One region of the Arthrobacter sp. THG-b23 genome, then DNA from elsewhere that is predicted to be linked to it. Evidence: predicted binding sites of a transcription regulator. Region 1 holds the regulator's gene; each other region holds the start of a gene.

Region 1 (4,208 bases):
TGGTGCTGAACAAGGCCGACGCCGCGGACCCCTTCGTGGTCGAGCGCCTGCGCCAGCGCGAACCGCGGCACGTCGTCGTCTCGGCGCGCACCGGACAGGGCATCGACGAGCTGCTTCGGCTCGTCAGCGAGACCATACCGCGGCCCAGCGTGAAGCTGCAGCTGCTGGTGCCCTACGACCGGGGCGAAGTGATCAGCCGCTTACACAACGAAGACGCCGAAATCCTCTCCATGGAGCATGGAGAGGACGGCACGCGACTCGACGTGATGGTGCGCGAGGGCCTGGCATCGGAGCTGGAACAGTTCATCCGGCATGACTGATCTCCAGGTTCCCGCCGGCGAGGCGTTGCGGCTGCTTGATGTCGCGGTGCAGGGGATGGGCGGGCAGCACCGTGCCGGCCAGCATGAGATGGCGGCGAAAGTGGCCGAGGCTTTTGACCGCAGGCAGCACCTGCTGGTGCAGGCGGGCACAGGCACCGGCAAGTCGCTGGCCTATCTGGTGCCGCTCATGGTCCAGGCGCTGCAGGGGGAAAAGCCCGCCATCGTCTCCACCGCGACGCTGGCGTTGCAATCGCAGATCGTCAAGCGGGATTTGCCGCGGCTCTTGGAGGCCGTCGCCGACGAGCTTCCCAGGCCGCTGGACGTCGCTTTACTCAAAGGCAGGAACAATTACCTCTGCCTGCACAAGCTGGCGGGCGGCTTTCCGGACGAAGATGCGCCGGCGGCACTGTTCAGCCTGGGCGAAGACGCCGTTCCGCATCCTGCTCCGGCCGGCGCGACGGCTTCCGGCGCATCGGGCGCACTGGGCAAGGAGGTCGTGCGCCTGCGCGAGTGGGCACAGGAGACCGAAACCGGCGATCGGGACGAACTGGTGCCCGGTGTCAGCGACCGGGCGTGGCGCCAGGTCTCCGTCGGGTCGATGGAATGCCTGGGCGCCCAAAAATGTCCCCTGGCGGCCGAGTGCTTCAGCGAACTGGCACGGGGCCACGCGGCAGAGGCAGACATCGTGATCACCAATCACGCCATGCTGGCCATCAACGCCTTCGAGGGCGTGGCCGTGCTCCCGGACTACGACGTGGTGGTCATCGACGAGGCCCATGAACTGCAGGACCGCGTCACCAGCGCCGTCGCGGGGCAACTCTCCGCTGCCATGGTCCGCACCGCCGCCTCGACGGCGCGCAAGCACACGGGCATCAGCGTAGAACCGCTGAACTCCGCGGCCGACGCCCTGGAGGACGTCCTGCAGTCGCTGCCGACCGGGCTGTTGGCGGCCGGCCTCCGCGAGGAGCATGAGTTGGTTCTCACGCAACTGCGGGAAGCCGCCCGTACAGCGCTTTCCGATTCCAAGCCGGAGGGTGCGGGGGCAGCGGACGGCGGGCGGCAGATGGCGCGGTCGCGGCTCTCTGCCGTGCTGGAGTTGGCCGAACGGCTGCTGTCCGCGCCCGACTCCCGGGAGGTCATCTGGGCGACCCGTCCCAGTACTTATGGCGAGACCGGGGACTACGCCGCCAACGACGACCAGCCGGCGACGCTGAACATAGCGCCGCTCTCCGTGGCGTCCCGGCTGCGCGAAGGTCTGTTCGACGAACACACGGTGGTGCTCACCTCGGCAACATTGTCCGTCGGGGGAACCTTCGACGCGGTAGCCGGGTCACTCGGACTGCTGGGAGCCGGTGCGCCGGCCTATTCCAGCGTTGATGTGGGCAGTCCCTTCGATTACCCTCGGCAGGGCGTGCTGTACGTGGCGTCACATCTGCCCAAACCGGGCCGGGGCACCAGCCCCGAGCAGCTTGATGAACTCGAGGAGCTCCTGCTGGCCTCGCGCGGCGGCGCCCTGGGCCTGTTTTCCTCACGGCGTGCGGCAGAAGAAGCTGCAGCGGAAATGCGCGAGCGAACCGACCTGACCATTCTGTGCCAGGGAGAATCATCGATGGCGGCGCTGGTCCGCCAATTCGCCGAGGAACCGGACGCATGCCTGTTTGGCACCATGACGCTCTGGCAGGGCGTCGACGTTCCCGGTGCAGCGTGCCGGCTCGTGGTCATCGACCGGATTCCGTTCCCCCGGCCGGACGACCCGCTCACGACTGCCCGAACCCGGTCCGTGGCGCAGGCCGGGGGAAACGGTTTCATGACGGTTTCGGCGACCCATGCGGCCGTGCGGCTGGCGCAGGGGGCAGGCAGGCTGATCCGCGCCTCCAACGACCGGGGAGTAGTGGCCGTGTTGGACTCGCGGCTGGCGACAGCACGATACGGGGGCTTCCTGCGCAGCGCCCTGCCGCCGTTCTGGAGCACCAAGGACGGCGCCATGGCACGTCAGATCCTGGAGAGGCTGGCTGCAGCCGCTGCCTGAACGGGCTGGGGCAGCAGCCACGCCGGAGCGGTCGCCCGCGCGCAAACCGGGAACGGGCAACGGCCCCGGTGACCGGCAGAGGGGCTGAGGAGCCTGCGGCGGGTCAGAGGGCCCGCATCACCGAGACAACCTTGCCCATGATGGTTGCGTGGTCTCCCAGAATCGGTTCGTACTGGGTGTTCTGCGGCAGCAGCCAGGTGTGACCGTCGCGCTGCCGGAAGGTCTTGACCGTTGCTTCGTCGTCGAGCAGCGCCGCCACGATGTCGCCGTTCTCGGCCGTGTGCTGCTGGCGCACCACGACCCAGTCGCCGTCACAGATAGCCGCATCGATCATCGAATCGCCCGAAACCCTGAGCATGAACAACTCGCCGTGTCCCACCAGTTGGCGCGGCAGGGGCATGACGTCCTCGACCGCCTGGTCAGCCAGGATAGGACCGCCTGCCGCGATCCGACCCACCAGCGGCACCATCGCCGTGTCGGACGAAGTGGTCAGTTCAGATACTGCAACGCCGCTGGAGCTGCGCAGCTGCTGCGGTTCATCGACTCCGACGATTTCCACGCCCCCGTGCTCGAGGGTCAGCGGAGTCAGGATTTCCATCGCACGGGGACGCTTGGGGTCGCGCCTGATGTAGCCCATCTTCTCGAGTTGCGCCAGCTGGTGCGTGACGCTGGACAGGCTCGCCAAACCGACGGTGTCACCGATTTCGCGCATCGACGGAGGGTATCCGTGGGACATGACGGAGCGCTGGATCGTCTCCAGGATCTTCTTCTGCCGCGGCGTCAGGCTGCGTCCCACCTTGACGGGTCGGCCGCGTCGCCTGGCTCCGGCAGTGGTGGTGCTCTCTTCGGACATATCCGGCCCCGGTCTCCCCGTAGTGGTCCATGCGCCGGCGCTGCGGTAGCGGAACCGCGCATGGGTTGTTGTCTGGCTGTTTTGTCGGTGGCGGCTGGTGCACTGCTCTTACCGCCGCTTGACGCTTACAACGCTAGGCGAGGCGGTGGTGAATTTCAAACATTTGTTCGACTGAGTCTCGACAATATTCGATCACCAGTGCTAAAACTATAGAAGACGCATTCGAAGATACGTTCGAATGCGGTTGCCAAACGATCGAAACCAGCAGAAATAGATCGAAAATCGGAAAGGTGACACCATGTCCGCCCAGCTCGCACCGCAGCCCGCCGGCGTCCGTACCAGCACCAACCTCCGGCTGACCCGCCGAGGCCGCTTGTTGCTGATTGGTCTGCCGCTGATGCTCGCCGCGGCCGCCGCCCTGACCTTGATCGGTTTCTTCACGGCGCCGGCAATGGCCGCCGCCGGGCAGCTGGGACCGGGGCCGGCGGCAACTGTCACGGTCGGCAGCGGCCAGACGCTGTGGGACGTGGCCGTGCAGTCCGCCCCCGACCGCAACCCTCACGATGTCATTTTCGAGATCGCGCAATTGAACGGACTCCAGGGGGACATCGTCCATGCCGGCCAGCAGTTGCTGGTCCCGTCCGCGCGCTGAGGCAGCCGTAATATGAGCTGCTTCGGCCCGCCCGATTCCTGCCCCGGGCGGGCCGAAGCTTAAACTGGACCAGTGAGTGAGCAGTTAGAACGCCTGAACCGCCTGCCGTTGCGGGACAATCTCCGGGGCTTGGAGCCCTATGGTGCGCCCCAGTTGGAGGTTCCCGTCCTCCTGAATGTCAACGAAAACACCCACGGCCTGCCCGACGCAGTCCGTCAGGCCATCGTCTCGGCCGTTAGCGACGCGGCCGCGGGTTTGAACCGGTATCCGGATCGCGAGTTCACGAAGCTGAGAACGGCACTGGCCCGCTACTTGGGGCACGGCCTCACCGCAGCGAACATCTGGGCTGCCAAC
Region 2 (4,208 bases), on a different contig from region 1:
CTCCGGCGCCCAGCCATGGCGGTGCTCCAGGAACGGCCGGACCATATCCGATTGCATCGGGCCCGGCCGGAACAGCGAAATGTCGATAATCAGGTCGTTGAAGTCCCGCGGGGCCATCTTGCCCACCAGTTCGCGCTGGCCCGGTGATTCGATCTGGAAGCATCCCAGGGTGTGGGTGCTGCGGATCAGCTCGTAGGTCGGTTCGTCGTCCAGCGGGACCCGTTCCAGGTTGATGGTCCCGTCCGCGGCAATGTAGTCGGGTCCGGTTCCCTCCCCGCCCACCGGGTGCCGGCCGGCTGCCGTCACGGCGTCCTTGTCCGGATGGATGCGGGCTATTTCCTTCAGCGCGTAGGCGATGGAACTCTGCATCCGCACGCCCAGCACGTCCAGCTTGAGCATGCCCATGGGGTCCATGTCGTGTTTGTCGAACTGGCTCATCGGCAGCCCCAGCCCGCTTGGCTGGGTAGGGGTGCGGTCCAACAGCGAGGTGTCGCCCAGGATCACCCCGCAGGGGTGCATGGAGATGTGCCGGGGCAACCGGTCCAGCCGTTCGGTCAAATCCACCAGCAGGTCCAGCTGCTGGTTTTGCTCCACCTGCGCGGAAAACGCGCGCAGCTCCGGCTTTTCTGCCATCGCCTCACGGAACTGGCGCGCGGAGAACCGCCACAGCTGTTTGGCGATGCCCGAAATCTCCTCCTCCGGCAGGCCCAGCGCCAAGCCGGCGTCGCGGACCGCCCCGCGGGCACGGTAACCGTTCTGCATGCTCATCAGGGTGACCCGCTGGCTGCCGAAACGGTCGAAGATCTTTTGGTAGACGTTGTGCCGCTCTGAGCTTTCCACATCGATGTCGATGTCCGGCAGGGTGGAACGGTCCTGGGAAAGGAAGCGCTCGAAGATCAGCCCGTGGTCCAGGGGGTTCACGTGGCTGATGTAGAGCAGATAGTTCACCAGGCTTGAGGCGCCCGACCCCCGGGCCGCGGCGCGCACGCCCATTCCGGTGATCATGCGCGACACTTCGGCCACCGTCAGGAAGTAGGAGGCGAAGCCCAGCCGCGAGATGATGCCCAGCTCATGGGCCAGCCGGTCCCGCAGTTCCTTCTCGGCCCGTCCGGACATTTCGCCGAACCGTTCGGCGATGCCGGTTTCGCAGCGCTGCACCAGCTCGGCCACGGGATCCCCGTCGATCCCGATGACAGAGGCTTCGGGGACCACCGGGCGCTTGAAGCCCATGTCTTGGTAAGAATCCATGCGGCAGCGGTCGGCCACCGCTTCCGTCGTGGCCAGCAGGCGGATGACGTCCTTGCTTCCGCCGCCGGCTGCCTGCACGATTTCCCGCGCCAGGGCTTGCATCCGGTCGGGGGATTTCAACCAGCCCTGGGCGCTCGGCTGCAGGTCCGGCAGCTTGGACAAGGCTGTCAGTGCCCTCGCCGAGTCCAGCACATCGGCGGTGGCGGCTCCGTCCTCTTCGCAGTAGCGCACGGCATTGGTCAGCACTGCCGGCAGATTCAGCTCCGCGGCCAGGTTAAGCATCCGCACCGCGTGGGCGGTACTGAGGTTCTCCCCCGGGGCACTCAGGTGGGAGACGATTTCCACAACCAGCGACCCGGCCGGCATTCCGCTGCGCCAGCGTCCGGCCAGCCGGCGGGCTTCGGCGTAGCTGCGGCGGCGCAGCGCCTGTCCGACGTCGGAAAAAGGGCCGAGCAGCACCGTCAGGGCAGGTTCGCCGTCCGGAATACCGGCATGCCGGGCGAGTTGATCCACCGTCACGCCGGGCGTCCGGCGGCTGCCGGCACGCCCGCGGGCAGCCGTGCCGGCATGGGCTTCAGAGACCAGGCGGCAGAGCGCATGGTAGCCCCTGCCCTGGTTCCCGCCGTGGGCCAGCACCACAACGCGGCCGGTGTCCCGGCCGCCGCCGTCTTGGACGGCCAGGTCCACGCCGACTATCGGATCCATCCCCGTGGCCAGGCATGCCTTCAGGTGCTTGACCGTCCCGTAGAGGCCGTCCCGGTCGGTGCAGGCCAAGGCGTCGGCTCCGAAGGAAGCGGCCGCTGCGGCCAGTTCCTCCGGCCAGGAGACACCGTAGTGGGCACTGTACGCCGTGGATACGTGCAGGTGGGTGAAGCTCATGGACATTCCAAACAACGGTTGGGGCTCAGGATCGGCATCCGGCGGGCTGCCGGGGCGAACCGGGGGCTGGGAGAAAGGCCGGCGGGAACCGCGGTGCCGTCAGGCGCTCAGCTCCCGGACGGCATCATGGACGCGGATCAGGCGCCAGCGTCCGGTATCCACCTGATGGGAAAGGTCCAGGGTGCGGATCTGCGACCGGCCATTCAGCCGCGCCTGCACCCGCCAGATCTCATGGTCCACCAGCCCTGCGCCCCTGCCCCGTTCCGCACGCAGTTCCTCCGCCCACCAATTGCGGCGTTCGTACCAACGCACCGGTTCCGCGACGATCCGGTAGCTCCTGCCCTGCCAGCGCAGCCGGAGCGGCTGTCCGGCAGGGGAACACACAACGTCAACTGCTTCACTGAAAACACCCATGTCCCAGTCGCCTTTCATCTGGACAACGGGTCGTAATCCCCGGCGAGCGCCCCTGCCAACACGCCCGCCGAAGAACTTGACCCTCTTATTCTATTCGAATATGTATTCGAATCCAAGATCAAGCGTAGGTTCGGGCACTGACAAAATCGGGCCGCCCCACGACGGCTGCCCAGCGTGCCGCAGTACGGCGGCCAAGGAGCCTAGACCTCGTGCTCGGCGAGGTACTTCACGTCGCCGACCAGCTTGTCCCACATCAGCTTGGAGTGTTCCGCCGCCTCGGCGGTCTCGTTGTTGTCCTGCGACAGCGTGAACTCCGTGCCGCCCGGAACTTCCTCCAGCGTCCAGACGAGACGGTGGTAGTTCTCGGGCAGGTCCTCCCGGCCGGACAGCGGGCTGAAGTGCGTGACGACCAGCCGGCGTCCGGGTTCGAACTCCAGCACCTGGCCCTTGTCCTCGTACGCTTCGCCCTCCCACTCACCCCGCCATCGGATGGGCCCGCCGACGCTCCAATCGGTCTGCACGTCGGTGCCGAACATAAATCCCCGGATGGCTTCGGGGTCCGTGATCACCGACCAGACACGGTCCGGCGGCGCCGCAATCGTCGCCGTCGAACTGGCCACGTACTGTCCGGGCATGGTTTCCTCCCCTGGTTCCCGCCTTGGCGGCGCGGGTCCGGCTACTCCATCCCAGCTTCCGGCAGCCGGGGCCGGCGCACAATGGCTGCGGGGACGCCGCTCAGGGAACGATCCCCGCTTCCGGGCCGCCGGACGGCAGTCATGCTGCCTCGTCGATAAGGTCGGGCCCGTTATTGCGCACGTTGTTGACCTTCGAACTGACCCGCCGCGGGACAAGATGCGGTTCGGGCATGGCCTCCAGCAGTTGCCGCACGTCGGCCTCGGATGTTGTTTCCGGATCCAGCCAGTCCGCATAGAGGCCGGGCGGAACGATCAGCGGTGTCCGGTCATGGATATGCCCGAGCGCATCGGCCGCCTGGGTGGTGATGATGGTGCAGGTGCGCAGCCACTTCTCCGGGTGGTCTTCGGGCAGGGCCGGGTCGGGCCAGTTTTCGAACAAGGCCGCGAAAGCCAGCGCCTCTTCGCCTTCGCCGTGCAGGTAGGTCGGGATCTTGCCGTCCTCGGTCTTCTGCCATTCGAAATACCCGTCGGCAACAAGCAATCCGCGCTTCCTGGCCGCCGCCTTGCGGAACGAGGGTTTCTCCGTCACGGTCTCCATCCGCGCGTTGATCAGGCGGGCGCCGGAGCGCGGGTCCTTGGCCCACGGCGGCACGAGGCCCCACCGGGCCACGATGAGTTTCCTGGACACTCCCTCGCCGTCGGCCTGCTTGCGGTCGATGATCAAGGGGACCTCGTCGGTCGGTGCCACGTTGTAGGAAGGCTGGATCTCTTCGACATAGGACTCATCGACGTCGAAGGAAGCCACCAGGTCTCCGGTGCTCCGGGCCATGACGTATCTGCCGCACATGCCTCCATTATGGTCCAGCCGCGCGGCCGATGTCCGGCGCGCGGCCCGAAACAGCCTCAGCCGCGCGGCGGATGCCCGGCCGGCTGCCGCCGCGCCGGCGCCGGGAATGACCGCGCCCGGTGCGACGTTGACATGTACACAAGCTTTCAGACCAGAAGGAGCCATCTTGGATTACACACCTGCTG
Region 3 (4,208 bases), on a different contig from region 1:
CCAAGGTGGTGTCAGGGTTGGCATGGACGCGCTCAATGAGGTCAGGGTTGACCGCAAACTGGCTGTCGTTCAGCCGCGTTACTACGATCATTGGCCCCGTCCCAGGTTTTCTCGAGGGCTCCGGTGAGCCGCTACCTACTACCTTCGGCCGCGCGCGCCCCGCGGTTAGCTGCTCAGGCCGCTTGTCGCGTGCGTTCCCGGTCACGCCGGCTGGGCTGGGACTTGATTCCACTTTCTCCTGCAGCAGGACATGCGCCCAGTGGCGGTAATAGGGAGCCACGCCTGCTGTTGGGTGGTGAGTGATCCCGCCCCAAAACCGGACCGCTGGCATTGCGGGAGGCCTGCTTCATCACGTGACTTGGAGCGGTTGGGGTGGGACGTGGGTTTGCCAGTAGGAGTTGCGCAGCGGTTTGCGGCGGGGGTCGATGTAGTCCGGCGGGGTGAACCAAGGGATGCCGTCGAGGACGTTGATCTGCCAGTTGCCTTGCTCGATCAGGTCGTGGTGGAGCAGGCAGAGGCACACCCCGTTATCGACAGTGGTGCGACCGCCGGCCCACCACGGGATGATGTGGTGCGCTTCGGTCCAGAACGCGGGCATGCTGCACCCCGGGAAGGCACACCCCTTGTCCCGGACGACCAAGGCCCGGCGGATGGCCCGGTTGAAGAACCGTTGCGACCTGCCCAGGTCCAGGATTTCGCCCTCGGACCCGAGGACGGCCGGCATGATTTCCGCGTCGCAGGCCATCCGGCGCACCGTGGTGGCCGACACCGGTCCGTTAAAGACCGCGCTGCCGCCGCCGGAGAGCAGCCCGGCCAGCTGGTCATACCCCGTGGTAACGATCACCTGCGTCCGGTGCCCGCCCGAGTCCGGAAGCCTGCCGGTGTTCAACGCGATCCGGCAGGCCCCGACCAGGCCCGCGAGCAGCTTCTGCGCCCGGGTGGCATCATCCATCGCCTCCACCACGGCCGGATCCACCACCCCGCGGCCATCAGCCCCTGCAGACACAGCACCTTCAGCCGGAATCATTTCCGGGCCGGCAGCGTCGATGGCGGATGCAGCGTCTGCCACGCCGGTCCCGGCCGCACCAGCATGATCCGTGCCTGCCGCTGCAGTGCCTGCGTCGGTGTTTGCCGCGCTGCCGGTGCCGGGGCCGGCGGGGCCTGCCGTGCCACCTTCACTTCCGCCCTTGGTGGCGGTTTCGATGGCGTCGGGGCGGATCCGCGGGTTCGCGGCGCTGTTCATCACGGTGGCGAGTGCTTCGTACTGGGCATCGGTGGTGTTAATGACGAACTGGTGCAACCCCCGGCGCCGGCCCCGGTAGAACATGCCCTGCCGGGCCCGCAGTTCCTCCTCGGTCGGCTCGGCACCGTCCTGGTCGACCGCGGTTTCCCACGTCCTGGCGACCATCACCAGGGTGTCGGCATCGGCCTCTACGGCCTGCCGGACCAGCGACGCTTCCATCGCCTGCAACGCCTCCGGGGTACCGGCGTGCCGGGCCCGGTCCAGGGAATCAACGACCACGGCCGCTGCGTGGCCGCTGACCTCCCCGCCGGCCATGGCCTCCGCCAGGACCGGCAGCGCCGGGACACCGGGTTCCCCGTCAAAGCGCGCCGGCGCGGTTATCGCCTTGCCGACCCGCAGCCTGCGCCGCGCCTCGACAATACCGATCCCCAACCGTGAGCGCAGATACTCCGCGTTGTTGGCGAACTCCGTCTTGCGGCGGCGCTGCGCCGGCTTTGACCCGCACAGGTCCGGGTTCGCGGCGTCCACGCCGGTGTTGATCGCCGCCGCCGGATCCGCCCACTCCCCCGCCCCTGCGCCGGCCCCGGCCTTGGTGCCTGTGCAAGGGCCGGGCGCCGTGGAGTGTTCGCCGTTGCCGGCGATGTCCGCCCGCTCCACGGCCTGGGCGCCGACTCCGGGTCCGGGCGCCGTGGAGTGTTCCCCGTTGGCGGCGATGTCCGCCCGCTCCACGGCCTGGGCGCCGGCGGCCTGCAGGAACTCCACCAGCTTCGAAACGTCCTCGACCGCCGCTACCGTATTGGCAAGATCCCGGGTGCACAAAGATGCAGACTCCGCGGGAAAGCGGTCAGCGATATCCTGCAGCAGGGCAAACGCCTGGGTCAGGGATGTTCCCATCTCCCCGGTGCGATCCAACGGTGCAAGAGCCATACCACAATTTTATTCGTACACACATTCGACGGCCACCAAAAGGGCCCATTGTGTAGGAGTAGTGCCACGCCACTAAACCAGCTGATGAACAGAGGTTGATTCCCGGCAAAGAAATAACGGCCGCCTGGGAACGGGGTGCAGGCGGCCGCTGCAAAGTGGGGGTACTCCGCGGGGCGGAACCCGGTAAGGGTCGTACGTGGTCTCAGGTGTGACGATGAAGAAATGGTCTGCAATCTCTGAACCATCCCTTAGGCGGTGCCCGCTAGATCGTAGGCTGATCCGATAAAAAAGAAGCTCGGATCCATCTCCGCTCAGCCGGAGTAGGGTCACGCTCATCCCACTCCCGTTCCAGCCGCGGCCGCACCCGGAGCCGCACGTTACTGCCTCGACCGGCGCTCCAGGAGGAGTGCCGTCACCCCCGCCGCAACCGCTGCGACGATCGTGGCGATTAGAAGAAGGGGCAGCAGATCCGACCGCCCGGTCAGTGCCAGGGCCGCCATCGTCAGGACGAAGGCGGCCGCTGCCAGAAGAACCACAAGCCGCAGCCTCCTAAGCCGTACCCCCTTCCGACCCATGCTGGGCTTGGGCTGCGGGCTCTGCCGCCGCAATGACCGTTCCAGAACTGATGCGGTAACTGTAGCCGCAACGCCTACGACGGGGATGACGATGGTCAGAGGCCGAGTTAGTTCCGGCTGCGCGAGTGCCAGAGCAAGCATCGTAAGCATCAGTACGAGGGCGGGAGTGATAACGGCAACTCCTTGGTTTCATCACGAGTCCTCATAAGTTGTGTAGATCCCAATGCCCACACATATCCAGCCCTCCGACGGCTCCCACTACAGGTGCGAGGGTTCCCAGACGGCCATGTTCAAACCCAGGGCCGGTTCGCATTCGGCGCCCAATTCAAGGTTCTCCACGATGCTTGCGTTCGCTGTCGAATAAGAACATAGCCAAAAACATGAGCCCAAGCATGGTTACGAGGATGAGTGTCCAATTTGACTCAGTAATCATGAAGTAGATGCCAGCAACCAGCATCAGGACTAGCGGTATGCCCATCATGAGAGTCAGGAATCGCCCTCTTTCACGGTAAGTCCAGACCTGCCCTCTTTTCGGGAACATTGGCACTCCAATCTAACGAAGGGCGTTACCTATCCGAGCCAAATCTCCGAGAAAAGCAAGATAGTTCAGACCATTTTTATGCTCGTTTCGCCTACTGCGTTGTCCGTGACTAAATCTGCAAAAATACCTGTAGCAACGCTCAGCGCGCAACTAACTCCGAGGGTAATAACAGTCCCCGAACCCCCGTTCAGAGTGCCCAACCCGAGGGCAATGGAAGCGGTGACCCCCGCTCCCGTGGCGCAGTCCGCGGCACCTTCAGCGAAACTGTAGAGCCGAAGGGGGGTCAGAGAGGTTAACGGGGTCGTTGGTGGCGAAGGCGTAGCGGTTGGCGCTTGCGGGGTCGAGGGGAGTGTCGAGGGTGTCCTGCTGGGTGAAACGTCCTGTGTCAGGGTTGTAGTAGCAGGCACCGAACTTGACCCAGCCGATGGCGCAGTTCTGGATGGCTTGCTTGAAGAGGTAGGGGTTTGGGCAACGGCGATGGATGCCTGGAGCGTCACCTTCGTCGAACATTCATCACATATCCCCAAACTGCAGTCGCGAGCAATACAACAGCGCACAGAAGGATAGCTGTTCTAGGAACGGCTTGACTCGAATCCAAAACGAGCGCGGCGTATAGCGCCGCCAACAGTGCAAAGATCGCCATGGACATATATACAGCGATGTGCTGCCTCTTACGCATACCTTGCCTCGACTCGATTGGGCTGACTGCACTTCAACAAGAGTCCGCAGCTCCTGTGGCCGAAATACACCGGTGCCCGCAGAGACCACGGCCACAACCACTAGCGGAGCCGCAGCAGCCCCCACTCCAGTCCGTCCACGGTGAGCACCGGCGAGAGGACGGGCGGGATGTCCAGCGGAGGCACGCCGAACTCCTGCTCGACGACGATCGGATCCCACCCGCCGCCATATTCGATGCGTGTCC
Region 4 (4,208 bases), on a different contig from region 1:
ATGCCGGTCTACGGTTCCTGCGCGGGCATGATCATGCTCGCCCGGGAGATTGCCGATCCGGCCACGGACCTGAAGGGCGAGCCCCAGCAGACGCTGGGCGGCCTGGACATTACGGTGCGGCGAAATGCCTTCGGCCGGCAGCGTGAATCGTTCGAGTCCAACCTGGACTTCCACGGCCTGGAGTTCAGTGCGGCGTCTCCCGGCCAGGACGCGGCGCCGGTACACGCCGTGTTCATCCGGGCGCCGTGGGTGGAACGCGTGGGCAAGGACGTGGAGGTCCTGGCCACCGTCGAGCCGGAGGAGGCCTCCCACACCGATACTTTGCACGGGACAGCTAGAATAGTGGCAGTGCGTTCGCGGCATTTGCTGGCGACATCCTTCCACCCGGAGATTACGGGGGAGCGCCGCATCCACGAACTTTTCATCCGCATCGTCAGAGGAGAGGCGTAAGCATGGCCGGACACTCCAAGTGGGCAACCACCAAGCACAAGAAGGCCGTGATCGACGCCAGGCGTGCCAAGTCGTTCGCGAAGCTGATCAAGAACATCGAAGTGGCGGCCCGCAACGGGGGAGCGGACATGTCCGGCAACCCCGCGCTGGAACTGGCCGTCCAAAAAGCCAAGAAGACCTCGGTCCCCAACGACAACATCGACCGCGCGGTCAAGCGCGGCGCCGGCCTGACCGGCGAAACGGTGGACTACAGCGAAATCATCTACGAGGCCCGCGGGCCGCAGGGCTCAGCCGTGCTGATCGAGTGCCTCACCGACAACAAGAACCGGGCCGCCTCCGAGGTTCGCCTGGCCATCACCCGCAACGGCGGCACCGTTGCCGACCCCGGGTCGGTGTCCTACATGTTCTCCCGCAAGGGCGTGGTGTCCCTGCCCGCGAACGGGCTCACGGAAGACGACCTCCTGATGGCGGTGCTGGAAGCCGGCGCGGAGGAAGTCAAAGTGCAGGGCGACAACTTCGAGGTCCACACCGATCCCACGGACCTTCGCGGCGTCGTGGCCGCACTGGAAGAGGCCGGCATCGAGTACGAAACCGATGAAATCGAGTTCGTCTCCTCGATGGCCGTCGATCTCGACGCGGACGCGGCCCGGAAGTTCATGAAATTGGTGGATGCGCTCGAGGACCTGGACGACGTCCAGAACGTCTACTCCAACGCCGACATCAGCGCGGATGTCCTCGCCGAAATCGAGAACGACTGACACCGGTCCGGCCGGCGGCACCAGCCATGCGCGTGCTGGGAGTGGACCCGGGCCTAACCCGCTGCGGCCTGGGTGTGGTCGACATTGAACCGAACCGCCGCTCCTCGCTGGTCGACGTCGGGGTGGTCGGGACCACCCCGGACATGCCGCTGGAGCTGCGCCTGCTTAAGATCGCCGACGCCATCGACGAATGGCTCGACGCGCACACGCCGGACGTGCTCGCCGTCGAACGCGTTTTCAGCCAGACCAATGTCAGCACGGTGATGGGCACCGCCCAGGCGTCCGGCGTGGTCATAGCGGCGGCAGCACGGCGGGGGATCGCCGTCGCGCTGCACACCCCTACCGAAGTGAAAGCGGCGGTCACCGGCAACGGGCAGGCGGACAAAGCCGCCGTGACCAAGATGGTGACACGGATCCTTCGGCTGGACACCCCGCCGCGACCGGCCGACGCCGCTGACGCCTTGGCGTTGGCAATCACCCATGCCTGGCGCGGCGGGGCAGCGAAACCGGCTGCCGGCGGCGGGATGACGGCGGCCCAGAGGCTCTGGGCGGAGGCCGAAGCAAAGGCCAAGCGGAACCGCCGCTGACCTGTCGCCTGCGGCTGAAGGCAAACGTTGCCGCGGTGTGGCGGTCGCCGGTAATGTCTGCGCTGCCCCGTAAGCTATTCGTAGATATGTTCGGACAATCCGCCCGCCGTGCTGCTGGCGGGCGGACTCCGGGCCGCAGGCCGGAATTGGGAGTTGAGTTCATGATTAGCTCGTTGCGCGGCGTTGTCGCCCACGTGGGATTGCAATCGGCCGTGATCGACGTCAACGGATTCGGCATGCTCGTCCAGGCGACGCCGCAGACCCTGGGCACGCTGTTCGTGGGGCGGGAGGCCGAACTGGCCACCACCATGATTGTCCGCGAAGACGCCATGACGCTGTTCGGCTTCGAGGACGCGGCGCAACGGGAAGTTTTCGAAACCCTCATCTCGGTCAGCGGGGTCGGTCCGAGGCTGGGCCTGGCGGCGCTGTCGGTGCACTCGCCCGAAGCCCTGAGGGTTGCCGCCGCGGAGGGGGACAGCAAGGCGTTCACCAAGGTTCCGGGCATCGGGCCAAAGCTCGCCGGCCGGATCGTGCTGGAGCTGGCCGGGAAGCTGATCCCCACCGGCGAGCAGGCCCCCCGACAGACGGGCGGCTGGAAGGGACAGGTGCAGGAGGCACTGGCGGGCCTGGGCTGGTCGGAGAAGGACGCCGCCGCGGCGGTGGACATCACCGCGGAGGAAAATCCGGAGGCGGCGGCAGCGGGCAATGTGGGCGATTTGCTGCGCCTGACCCTGCGCAGGCTGGGCCAGGACGGTGCCCGGACGGGCTCGGCGCGGCGGACCGCGGGAGTGAACTAGCGTGGCAGAGGATTCCGAGAACAACCGGCTGGTCTCCAACACGTCGGAAACCGAAGAACGCGCGATCGAGTCGGCGCTGCGGCCCAAGAATTTGGACGATTTCGTGGGCCAGGCCAGGGTCCGCCAGCAGCTGTCGCTGGTGCTGGAAGCTTCCCGGATCCGCGAACGCACGGCCGACCACGTCCTGCTGTCCGGCCCGCCCGGGCTGGGCAAGACCACGCTGGCCATGATCATTGCCGCGGAAATGAACGCGCCGCTGCGAATCAGCTCGGGACCGGCGATTCAGCACGCGGGCGACTTGGCGGCGATCCTGTCGTCGCTGACCGAAGGGGAGATCTTCTTCCTGGATGAGATCCACCGGATGTCGCGGCCGGCGGAGGAAATGCTCTACATGGCGATGGAGGACTTCCGGGTGGACATCGTGGTGGGCAAGGGCGCCGGCGCCACCGCCATCCCGCTCGACCTGCCGCCGTTCACCCTCGTCGGGGCCACGACCCGGGCCGGGCTGCTGCCGGGTCCGCTGCGCGACCGTTTCGGCTTCACCGGGCACTTGGAGTTCTACGCCGTCGCGGAGCTTGAACTGGTGCTTCGCCGCTCGGCCATGCTGCTGGATCTCAAGGTGAGTTCGGCGGGCTTCGCCGAGATCGCCGGACGCTCCCGCGGCACTCCGCGCATCGCCAACCGGTTGCTGCGCCGCGTGCGGGACTGGGCCCTCGTGCACAAGATCGAGGAGATCGATGCGCGTGCGGCAGCGGCTGCGCTGGATATGTACGAAGTCGACGAACGGGGACTGGACCGGCTGGACCGGGCGGTGCTGACCGCGCTGATTACCAAGTTCGGCGGAGGACCCGTGGGTTTGTCCACCCTGGCCATAGCCGTCGGCGAGGAAACCGAGACGGTGGAGACGGTGGCCGAGCCCTACCTGGTCCGCGAAGGGCTGCTGGGCCGGACGCCGCGCGGACGGGTCGCCACCGCCGCCGCCTGGCAACACCTGGGGCTGGCGGTGCCGGATCATCTGGCCGCGGGACAGACCGAAGACCTGCTCTCGGAACTGCTGGAGCCGGACACGGATTTCGCCGAAAACTGAAGCTTGACCGTGTAAGGGCCGTCACCGCGTAGAATGGTAGGAACGTGCGGAGTGCGCCGTTCCTCGCGGGACGCGGCAGGCTGCGTACACGGCCCGGATTTTCCTACCGGTCCGCTCCAGACTTTTAGGACGGAACTTTCCTGTGTTCGTAAACCTCTTCACCGGCACCACTCCTCAGCAGCAGTCGGGCGGCATCGACGTGATGACGATCGCCCTGTTCGCCGTTTTCGCGCTGCTGATCTTCTTCATGTTCCGCAAGCAGAAGAAGGTCCAGGCCCAGATGCGCGAAAAGGCGGAGCGCCTCAAGGAGCAGATGGTGCCGGGCACCGAGGTGATGACGCAGTTCGGCCTCTTCGGCACCGTCGTTTCCCTCGACCCCGACAACAACAAGGTGGTCCTTGAACTGTCGCCGGGCAACACCGCCACCGTGCACACCCAGGCGGTGAACGAAGTGGTGACGCCGGAGACCCCCGAGGTCCCCGACGACGCCTCGTCCCTCACCGCGGAAACCGCCACCCGCCCGGAGGAA

What was found. The regulator LexA, encoded in region 1, represses DNA repair genes until DNA is damaged. The targets are predictions, from matches to a motif close to TCGAACANNTGTTCGA.
Region 2: the regulator LexA is predicted to act here: its motif matches at 2,636-2,651, upstream of AC5RVD_RS15930 (DUF6504 family protein).
Region 3: the regulator LexA is predicted to act here: its motif matches at 2,184-2,199, upstream of AC5RVD_RS10000 (HNH endonuclease signature motif containing protein).
Region 4: the regulator LexA is predicted to act here: its motif matches at 1,874-1,889, upstream of ruvA (Holliday junction branch migration protein RuvA).

The regions. Positions count from the first base shown of each region.
Region 1 is NZ_JBNHGM010000012.1:31,142-35,349, reverse strand. Features, by position in the region: gene hflX (GTPase HflX) at 1-320, shown strand, start outside; gene AC5RVD_RS16310 (ATP-dependent DNA helicase) at 313-2,349, shown strand; gene lexA (transcriptional repressor LexA) at 2,453-3,202, opposite strand; gene AC5RVD_RS16300 (LysM peptidoglycan-binding domain-containing protein) at 3,501-3,854, shown strand; gene AC5RVD_RS16295 (histidinol-phosphate transaminase) at 3,927-4,208, shown strand, end outside.
Region 2 is NZ_JBNHGM010000011.1:61,987-66,194, forward strand. Features, by position in the region: gene AC5RVD_RS15925 (DNA polymerase III subunit alpha) at 1-2,127, opposite strand, end outside; gene AC5RVD_RS15930 (DUF6504 family protein) at 2,227-2,541, opposite strand; gene AC5RVD_RS15935 (SRPBCC domain-containing protein) at 2,742-3,176, opposite strand; gene AC5RVD_RS15940 (SOS response-associated peptidase) at 3,316-4,023, opposite strand; gene AC5RVD_RS15945 (glutaredoxin domain-containing protein) at 4,190-4,208, shown strand, end outside.
Region 3 is NZ_JBNHGM010000004.1:227,598-231,805, forward strand. Features, by position in the region: gene AC5RVD_RS09995 (flagellar FlbD family protein) at 1-91, opposite strand, end outside; gene AC5RVD_RS10000 (HNH endonuclease signature motif containing protein) at 350-2,170, opposite strand; gene AC5RVD_RS10005 (hypothetical protein) at 2,548-2,706, opposite strand; gene AC5RVD_RS10010 (RHS repeat-associated core domain-containing protein) at 3,542-3,796, opposite strand; gene AC5RVD_RS10015 (hypothetical protein) at 4,066-4,208, opposite strand, start outside.
Region 4 is NZ_JBNHGM010000011.1:44,439-48,646, reverse strand. Features, by position in the region: gene pdxT (pyridoxal 5'-phosphate synthase glutaminase subunit PdxT) at 1-450, shown strand, start outside; gene AC5RVD_RS15870 (YebC/PmpR family DNA-binding transcriptional regulator) at 453-1,208, shown strand; gene ruvC (crossover junction endodeoxyribonuclease RuvC) at 1,235-1,795, shown strand; gene ruvA (Holliday junction branch migration protein RuvA) at 1,957-2,592, shown strand; gene ruvB (Holliday junction branch migration DNA helicase RuvB) at 2,594-3,679, shown strand; gene yajC (preprotein translocase subunit YajC) at 3,822-4,208, shown strand, end outside.